Linked DNA regions of Prochlorococcus marinus str. MIT 0912. The protein of the gene in region 2 binds, or shares a complex with, the protein of the main gene of each other region. Links are inferred from orthologs where the notes say so. Each region holds a gene or a part of one and is shown on either strand. Other genes may lie near its edges.

Region 1 (4,023 bases), 1.1 Mb from region 2 along the record:
GGCTACTTCAAACACAGGAAAAATCTCACCAATATCTTGATATGCCATCCAGCCTGAACCACTTCCAATTATATCTTTTGAAAGTTGCAACTTTTCATTCCAATGTATTTCTTTTTTCTCAAGCATTCTAAGTAAAACTATAAGAATAGGGACCTTGATACTGCTTGCTGCAGATAGTTTTTTATCAGATTGTATTTCTGCATAGACTTTTTTATCTAATGATAAGAAAAAAGCACTAACATCAAGATCTGGATTTTTTATTATTAGCCTTTCCCATTGAGTAATTAATTTTTCTAGTTTTTCGAATTTATCATTGTAAAATAATGTCAAATTAGATTTTCTGGCTTTTAATTCTTTTTCAATTGACCTACTTGAGTTCGCTACTTTATTAATTTTTTTATTTAAGTTATAATTTTGATTTATTGGGCCAAAAAACCTTAGAAAACTACCAAGTAAAACTGATAAGCCTATGCTTGTTAAAAATATATTTGTTATAACTTTGAGGTGACTTTTCACTTTGAAATGAAAAAATATAAACCTGCTGCTATTTATTGTAGCTTGTTATTTTAATTAATCACTTTTATTTTTAATTTTCCATCTCGTTTGGCTAATTATTCCTCTAATTAGTGCAACTTCATCATCTTTTATCTCACCTCTTAAAAGCAATTTTTTGATTTTAGTCATTTTAGCTTTATATGTATGTTTCATTAAGAAACCAATATCAAATAGAAGACTACCTGCATCGTTAATACAATCTTCTAATTTAATTAAATTTGCAGGAGAGCTTGTTTTTGTATGTGATTTTAAAAAATCAAGCTCATTAAATTGATTGAATTGATGAAGAACAATTGCTACTGCATGTGAAAGATTTAATGATGGATAATGCTCGCTTGTATTAAGACTAATCACTTTATTTGCTTTTAGAAGCTCTTCGTTAGACAAACCTCGGTCTTCTCTACCGAAAACTAAAGCTATTGTCTCTTCTCTTTCTGATCTGAAAGCCCAGCTTAAAGCATCTTTATTTGAGTTAAGTGGAATTTCACCATGTTCTTTTCTTCCGCAAGTAGCAATAATTCTTGAACAGTCTGAAAGTGAAGAATTTAGATCCTTATATACTTTTGCTTTTTCTAATATCTTCGCACCTCTGACAGCCATCTTTTTTGCTTCAAGACCTAAATAATCGCATTTAGGAGAAACTAGTCTTAATTCATGAACACTAAAGTTTTCACATAGTCTTGCAACGCTCCCAACATTGATTGGCCCCGCAGGTTCAACAAGTACAACTTTTAGAGTTTTTTTAGTAGACACTATTTAGTTGAGTGAATGCATATATGCCAATAGATCCGCCATTGATTGAGGTTCAATTTCAAAACTTGGCATTGGGGGAGTCAATCCCCGAATAACTTGATTGATGATTTTTTTATCACTCATCTCTTGAGTCGCTTCGTGGAGGTCCGGTCCTACAAAACCTTGAGCTGAAATCCCATGGCAACCAACACAGTTTATTTTAAATAATTTGCTTCCTGATAAAGCTTCACCTTGAATAGATAAAGTTTCAGTTATGAAAGGATCTTGCTTAAAGTCTTCCATTCTCCAAAAAAGGATAAGGCATGCGACAGTGGCTATGGATAATAAGAATATTCGCCAAGAGCTAATCTTTTGGTCCTTATTAATTAATGCTTTTGATGACGGAGTATTCACGAAAACCTCTTTGACATGAAAGAATTGATACTAGTAATGATGAAAAATGCGAGCCAATGATTGAGCCTCTGCTATGTGGGATTGTTCTTGGACTAGTTCCCATAACACTATTAGGCCTTTTTGTTAGTGCATGGAATCAGTATCGTCGAAGCAGTTCAATGCCTGATTGGGAATAAGAAAAAGAAGAGAGGTGTTTCCATAAAATTTCTTTTTATTTAATTCCCAACCATTATGTATTCTTGGCATTGATTTTGACGAGCATTCACATATCAAAGTTGATGTTTTTTTAATCCATTGTTTAGTCAATAAAAGTTCTTGAGAAAGTTCATATAACCTTGATTCATATGGAGGGTCAAGAAAAACAAAATCAAATTTTTCTTCAGAGTTAGAAAAATCATTGATAAAATCAATTCTTATGTTTTTTGGTCCTTTTTTTAGAAATGAGATCAATTCACTGCATATGACTTGAATATGTATTGTCTGATCAATGGTATTTGATACATCCATAAGGTTTTTTTTGCATATTTTTACTACTCTCCTGTCTTTTTCTATTGAAAGTACCCTTTTTACCCCTCTTTGTAGCACCTCACATGCCATGGCTCCACTTCCACTGCAAAGATCTAGCCAGCTTGCTCCGTTGATTTCGGTTCCAAGAATATTAATTATTGCCTCTCTCACTTTTGAGGAGGTAGGTCTTGTCTTTTGGCTTAAAGGACTTTCTATCCTTTTTCCAGAAATAAGTTTCAATTTCCCTTTCAAGCTAAAATTTACTTTTTTTTAACCAATTAATCCAATTAAAAATAAGTTTTTGTCCTGCGACTCCTGATTTTTCAGGATGAAACTGACAGGCCCCAGTATTTTTGTACCAAACAACAGATGTAACGTCAGTTTTACCAAATTTTGTTGTGGCTACGATGTTTTCTGGTTCAAGAGGACATGCTGAGTATGAATGGACGAAATACATCCAATTTGAATCAGGATGATTTTCAAGAATAGGACATTCGTTTGTTTTGTATATTGGAGACCAACCAATGTGTGGGATTCTTTCATTTCTTTCTTGAGGCAATTTGCGAATATGACCTTTGATGACGCCTAAACCTTCTGAAGTACCTTCATCACTAGTCTCAAATAAAAGCTGCAATCCTAAACAAATTCCAAAAAGTGGTTTACCGTTATTTATCCAGTCAATTATTGAAGGTACTAGTTCCGTTTGTCTTAAATTCATCATTGCGGGATCAAAAGCACCTACTCCTGGGAGAATTAGGGCATCACATGACCTGAGTGTTTTGATATCACAAATAATATCTAAAGGTTGATTAAGCCTTTTAAATGCTTGTTGAACGGAAAAAAGATTACCCATTCCATAATCTATTAATCCAATTTTTGCCAAAAGGGTTACCTTTGAATCACTTGTATTGGGCTTTAAATTTAAATTTTATAATTTGAGATTAGAGATGTTTGGAGATTGTTCCAGAAAGAGTGGCTTTAGGAACTGCTCCAACAACAGTATCTACTTTTTGACCGCCCTTAAAGATCATCAAGGTTGGTATGCTTCTGATTCCATACTGACTAGCAACATTTGGGTTCTCATCAGTGTTTAATTTGAATACTTTTATTTTGCCTTCGAAATCTTTTGAGATCTCTTCAACAATTGGAGCAACCATTCTGCATGGTCCGCACCAAGGTGCCCAAAAATCAACCAAAACAGGCACGTCACTCTGGAGGACTTCTTGTTCGAAAGAGGAATCAGTTACTGCAGAAGCTGTGGACATACCTTGGAAGTCTTAAGAACTCAATCATAACAATTGTATTTTGCCTATAAAAAGTTTTTCTGCCATTTTTAAACGAAGTTTGAATATTTATTTGCGTTTTTTGAATAAGAAAAGCCCGAACAAGTCGGGCATTTTGTGTGTGAGGAGTGTGAGAGCAAAGGCTCTCACTACTCAATTCTAGCCCTTGTATTAAATTCTGAAATCTTTCAGTAGCTTTATTTTCCCATTCCAAGTTGCTGTGCTTTTTGATAAACCTTTCCTTCTGTTAACAAAGAAGGTGCAACAACAACTTCAACTTTTTGCATTTCTTTGAGGTCGGTAGCACCCAAAGTCCCCATAGAGGTTTTTATTGCTCCTAACAAATTGTGGGTTCCATCATCAAGTATTGCAGGACCACAAAGAATGCTTTTTAAGCTACCGGTCGTTCCAACTTTAATCCTTGTGCCTCTAGGGAGAACAGGACTTGGGGTAGCCATGCCCCAATGAAAACCCTTGCCAGGAGCTTCTTGAGATCTTGCAATTGGGGATCCAATCATAACTGAGTCAGCAC
Region 2 (4,236 bases):
GGGGATTTAAAGATGCTAATAAGATTGCGCAAGCATTCAACAGTGTTAGCCCCATTGATATAAGAGTGAATAAATTACGTGCAGAGAGAAAAGATGTAAAAGAAATTTTTGATTCTTTCGGTATTAAAACCCAATTGATCCCAGGGTGCCCTTATGGATTGGAAGTCCCTGCTGGTGGGGGTGAGCCTAAAAAATGGCCGGGTTATGAAGAAGGAAAATGGAGTGTTCAAGATAGATCATCACAGCTAATCGCTCCATCATTAGGGGCTTTGCCTGGAGAAAAAATTCTTGATGCTTGTGCCGCACCAGGTGGTAAATCAACACACATCGCTGAATTAATTAATAATGAGGGAAAGATTTGGTCTGTTGATAGATCATCACGAAGATCTCAAAAAATATTAGCTAACTCAGAGAGACTAGGGACTAAATGTTTGCAACTATTGGTTGCTGATTCTAATGAATTATTACTAAAACATCCTGAATGGGAAGGTTTTTTTGATCGTATACTTATTGATGCTCCCTGCTCTGGACTGGGTACTCTCGCTCGCCACCCTGATGCAAGATGGAGAATGAATCAAGATAATATACAGGAGCTTGTTTCTGTTCAAAGTCAGTTACTTAACGCCTTGGCGCCTTTATTGAAAAGAGGAGGCACATTGGTCTATTCCACTTGTACTATTCACCCTGATGAAAATTTTAATCAGATAAAAAAGTTTCTTCAATTAAAGGCTGAATTTATATTGGTTTATGAAAAACAAATATGGCCTGGAGAAAAAGCTAATGGGGATGGTTTTTATATTGCAGTTTTAAATAAATTTAAAAATAAATAAAAGATATAAATGAATGAAGCTTAAATATTTATCATTCTATTCTTAAATTTAATAATTAATTTTACAAACTAATCAGTGGACTATGACCTATGGCGATAGCCGTTACAAGCATTCCTAAAATTAGAAATGGTTGTGCGCTGGCTTGGTATTTAACATCAAAACTCAACGGATCACGTAATAGCCATATGTCTTGGAAGGTTATTTGAGGGATTATGAGTAAAACCAGGATGACAGATGCAAGATGTTGTCCTATCGCTATCAAAACTATTACCATTGCTAGTTGAAAGATATCTATCATTCCTGCGCTAATGCGACTTGCATTCTTTATACCAAATACGACAGGGAGTGATTCAAGTCCAAGGCTTCTATCCCCTTCCACACTTTTAAAATCGTTAATCACTGCAATGCCCAAGCCTGACAAACTGTAGGCAAGAGTAAGCAGTGAGGTTGTCCAAGTTAAATGTCCAAACAGAGCTTGTCCAGCCCACCATGGAAGAGCTATGTAGCTTGCACCAAGTGCATAATTTCCGAGCCAACCATTTTGTTTAAGTTTTAAAGGTGGCGCTGAGTAAATAAAGCTTACAAATGAACCTCCCAATGCAAGCAGAAGGACTGAAGGGATGGTGTGATGTGCCCATATATCTAATAAATAGGCAACTCCCAGACCAGCTATTAATAGAACCCAGATTTGACATTTAACTTGAAAAAGGGAAATAGCCCCAGAGGGTATTGGCCTATTGGGTTCATTTATTGCGTCTATTTCCCTATCAAAGTAATCATTTATTGTTTGGGTGTATCCAGTTAAGAGCGGCCCGCTCATAAACATGCAACTTATTGAAGCAAAAACGTTGCTTAATTCCCAGTGGTAATTCCCACTAGCAGCTGCTCCACAAATTACTCCCCACAATAAAGGAATCCATGTAATGGGCTTCATTAATTGCAAACGAAGCTTCCAAATGTTTTTTGTTTCAGAACCTCCTTTTATTCCAAGGAGTTGCCTAGCATCACTCACTTTGTAATCTCGGGTTAAGAAACTTCATCTTCGAAGAACCAATTTTGGCTGCCATCTTTAAGTTTAAGCACCAAACCAATTCCTCTACCATCAGTCATTTTGTAATCCATTACTGTTCCTCTTGGATCTTCTGAAAGTTGCTTAATCAAATCAGAAGGTATGCGATCACGAACTTGTTCAATATTAATTTTGATTTTTGATCCTATCCTAGTTAGGGAGGCTGGCTTGGCCATGGCATCAAAATGCTTAAGTCTGGGCAACCTTAACAGTTCCTCTGTTTAAAAATCATGGTTGCTTTAAGATTAATTCCTTGTCTTGATGTTTCAAACGGACGAGTAGTAAAGGGGGTTAATTTCGTTGGATTGCGTGATGCAGGCGACCCAGTTGAGTTGGGATGTAGATATAGCAAGGCTGGAGCGGATGAATTGGTCTTTCTTGACATAACAGCTACACACGAGAAAAGATCAACTTTGGTTGATATGGTTAGACGCACATCCGAAGCTGTAACGATTCCATTTACTGTTGGAGGAGGAATAAGTTCATTAAATGGAATAAATGAATTATTAAGAGCAGGCGCTGACAAAGTAAGTTTAAATTCAAGTGCTGTTAAGGACCCTTCCTTAATTTCTGAAGGGTCAAATTGTTTTGGTTCTCAATGTATTGTGGTTGCAATAGATGCAAAAAAGAACAAAATCATTCCTAATAAGTGGGACGTTTATGTAAGTGGTGGAAGAAAAAATACAGGTTTAGATGTGGTTGAATGGGCAGAAAAAGTATATGAATTTGGAGCAGGCGAAATTCTATTAACGTCTATGGACGGTGATGGGACTCAAAATGGTTATGACATAGAACTTACGAAATCTATTTCTGAGAAAGTTCCAATACCAGTAATAGCTTCTGGAGGGGCTGGTTGCTTGAGACACATTAAAGAGGCTTTTACTCTTGGGAAATCCTCAGCCGCTCTCTTGGCTTCCTTGTTACACGATGGACAATTAACTATTAGAGAAATAAAAGAATATTTAATTAAAGAGAATTTGCCCATAAGACCAATCGAATAATAAATATTTTCATCAAAAGATGTATAAATTGAATCCAGCGTTAAAATTTCAGTGATAGTTTAGTATTTTTCTATATTTGTATGAGGCCTGGTAATAATAAATCTATAGAGGAAATGTTTAACTCAATTTCTTCAAGATATGATTTTTTAAATGATATATTTAGTTTCGGATTACATAGGTTTTGGAAAAGAAAATTGTTGGATATTCTTAATCCGACTTTTGGAGAGAAATGGATAGATATTTGTTGTGGTACGGGAGATATGTCAATAATGTTGGCTAGATATATAAAAAGCTCTGAAAACATTATTGGAATAGATTCAGCTGCTCAAGCATTATTAGTAGCGAGAGAAAGATCTAAACAAAACTATTCTTCAATTGAATGGATAAATGGTGATGCTCTGGAGACAAATCTTAAATCAGATCAATTTGATGGCGTTTTAATGGCCTATGGCTTAAGGAATCTTTCCAGTTCATTCGCTGGACTAAAAGAAGCTTTAAGGATTTTGAAACCAGGTGGAAGAGCTGGAATTTTAGATTTTAGATCTTTTGAAGGACGTTGCATTCAAGGACTATTCCAAAAATTTTATTTAAGTTTTTATGTAGTTCCTATTGCATCACTTTTTGGTTTAGGAAAAGAATATTCATACATAAAAAAAAGCTTAATTAACTTCCCTTCAGGCGAAAAACAAATTCATTTGGCACTTTCTGCGGGCTTTAAAAAAGCAAAATACCAAACTTTAGCAAATGGGCAAATGGGGATTTTATTACTTGAAGCGTAAGGTGAATTGTTCAATCTATTCTCAATTCTTTCCTTCTACAAAAACTACATTTGCCCCATAATTTTACCTCTCCCTTAGGAGAAGGCACTTTGCAAAAAGGACAATTCGTAGTTCCATTTTTATCAATTCTACTTGGGTGTTTTTCCCAGATTTCTTTTTCACTTTCTCTAGTGACTAAATCAATAGGATAATGCTGTCTAATTCGTAGATCTCTTATTTGATATCCATATGATTTTAAAGATTCAATTAACTCTAAACGGTTGTATTGGAGAGCTTGTCTCCACTGTGGATGGCTTGCTCCGATAGTTAAAATTTTATTTTTTATGTAAAGTGGTGTGCAATTCAATGCGAGTTGCTCTCCAGCTATTTCTACCCAATCTTGAATAAGGCCTCCTACCTCTCCTTTCCACGAAGCCTTGATTTCTTCTAAGCATGAATATATTGACCGCTCTCTTTTTTCTTTTGTTTTATGCTTTAAGTCTTTTAAAATCAATGTAATTCGACACTATGGATGAGTTGATGCTTAAATCTAGCTAATATTTTTTTGATTGCATAAA

The links. Proteins that work in one complex are often made in the same cells at the same time.
Region 1: the proteins of hisF (region 2) and hisH are in contact, whole or in part, in a crystal structure (PDB 6RU0), measured with the Thermotoga maritima proteins. The link is inferred for Prochlorococcus marinus str. MIT 0912 from one-to-one orthologs. Residues at the interface, in WP_004080486.1 of Thermotoga maritima: Met1, Leu2, Ala3, Arg5, Ser40, Glu41, Asp45, Glu46, Ala70, Glu71, Ile73, Asp74, Ile75, Pro76, Phe77, Asp98, Lys99, Ser122, Gln123, Glu161, Thr195, Leu196, Asn247, Arg249, Glu251; in WP_004080484.1 of Thermotoga maritima: Asn15, Arg18, Arg22, Arg117, Leu118, Pro119, His120, Met121, Gly122, Trp123, Asn124, Asn134, Gly135, Tyr136, Tyr138, Val140, Tyr158, Glu180, Lys181, Ser182, Ser183, Lys184, Ile185.

The regions. Positions count from the first base shown.
Region 1 is NZ_CP114783.1:687,134-691,156, reverse strand. What follows is about bases 1,277-4,023. They hold hisH (imidazole glycerol phosphate synthase subunit HisH), read right to left. Parts: upstream 3,092-4,023; coding sequence 2,462-3,091; downstream 1,277-2,461. Other genes in these bases: O5640_RS04245 (GuaB3 family IMP dehydrogenase-related protein), read right to left, coding at 3,689-4,023; trxA (thioredoxin), read right to left, coding at 3,150-3,473; rsmD (16S rRNA (guanine(966)-N(2))-methyltransferase RsmD), read right to left, coding at 1,825-2,448; petG (cytochrome b6-f complex subunit V), read left to right, coding at 1,758-1,877; O5640_RS04270 (c-type cytochrome), read right to left, coding at 1,312-1,701. Outside these bases: O5640_RS04280 (serine hydrolase), read right to left, coding at 1-516; more of O5640_RS04275, read right to left, coding at 571-1,276. UniProt on the Escherichia coli protein: IGPS catalyzes the conversion of PRFAR and glutamine to IGP, AICAR and glutamate. The HisH subunit catalyzes the hydrolysis of glutamine to glutamate and ammonia as part of the synthesis of IGP and AICAR.
Region 2 is NZ_CP114783.1:1,768,893-1,773,128, forward strand. The notes cover bases 1,239-4,014. They hold hisF (imidazole glycerol phosphate synthase subunit HisF), read left to right. Parts: upstream 1,239-2,129; coding sequence 2,130-2,900; downstream 2,901-4,014. Other genes in these bases: chlG (chlorophyll synthase ChlG), read right to left, coding at 1,239-1,842; O5640_RS10110 (DUF2862 domain-containing protein), read right to left, coding at 1,857-2,075; ubiE (bifunctional demethylmenaquinone methyltransferase/2-methoxy-6-polyprenyl-1,4-benzoquinol methylase UbiE), read left to right, coding at 2,981-3,679; O5640_RS10125 (DUF721 domain-containing protein), read right to left, coding at 3,690-4,014. Also shown: O5640_RS10100 (16S rRNA (cytosine(967)-C(5))-methyltransferase), read left to right, coding at 1-830; more of chlG, read right to left, coding at 892-1,238; more of O5640_RS10125, read right to left, coding at 4,015-4,172.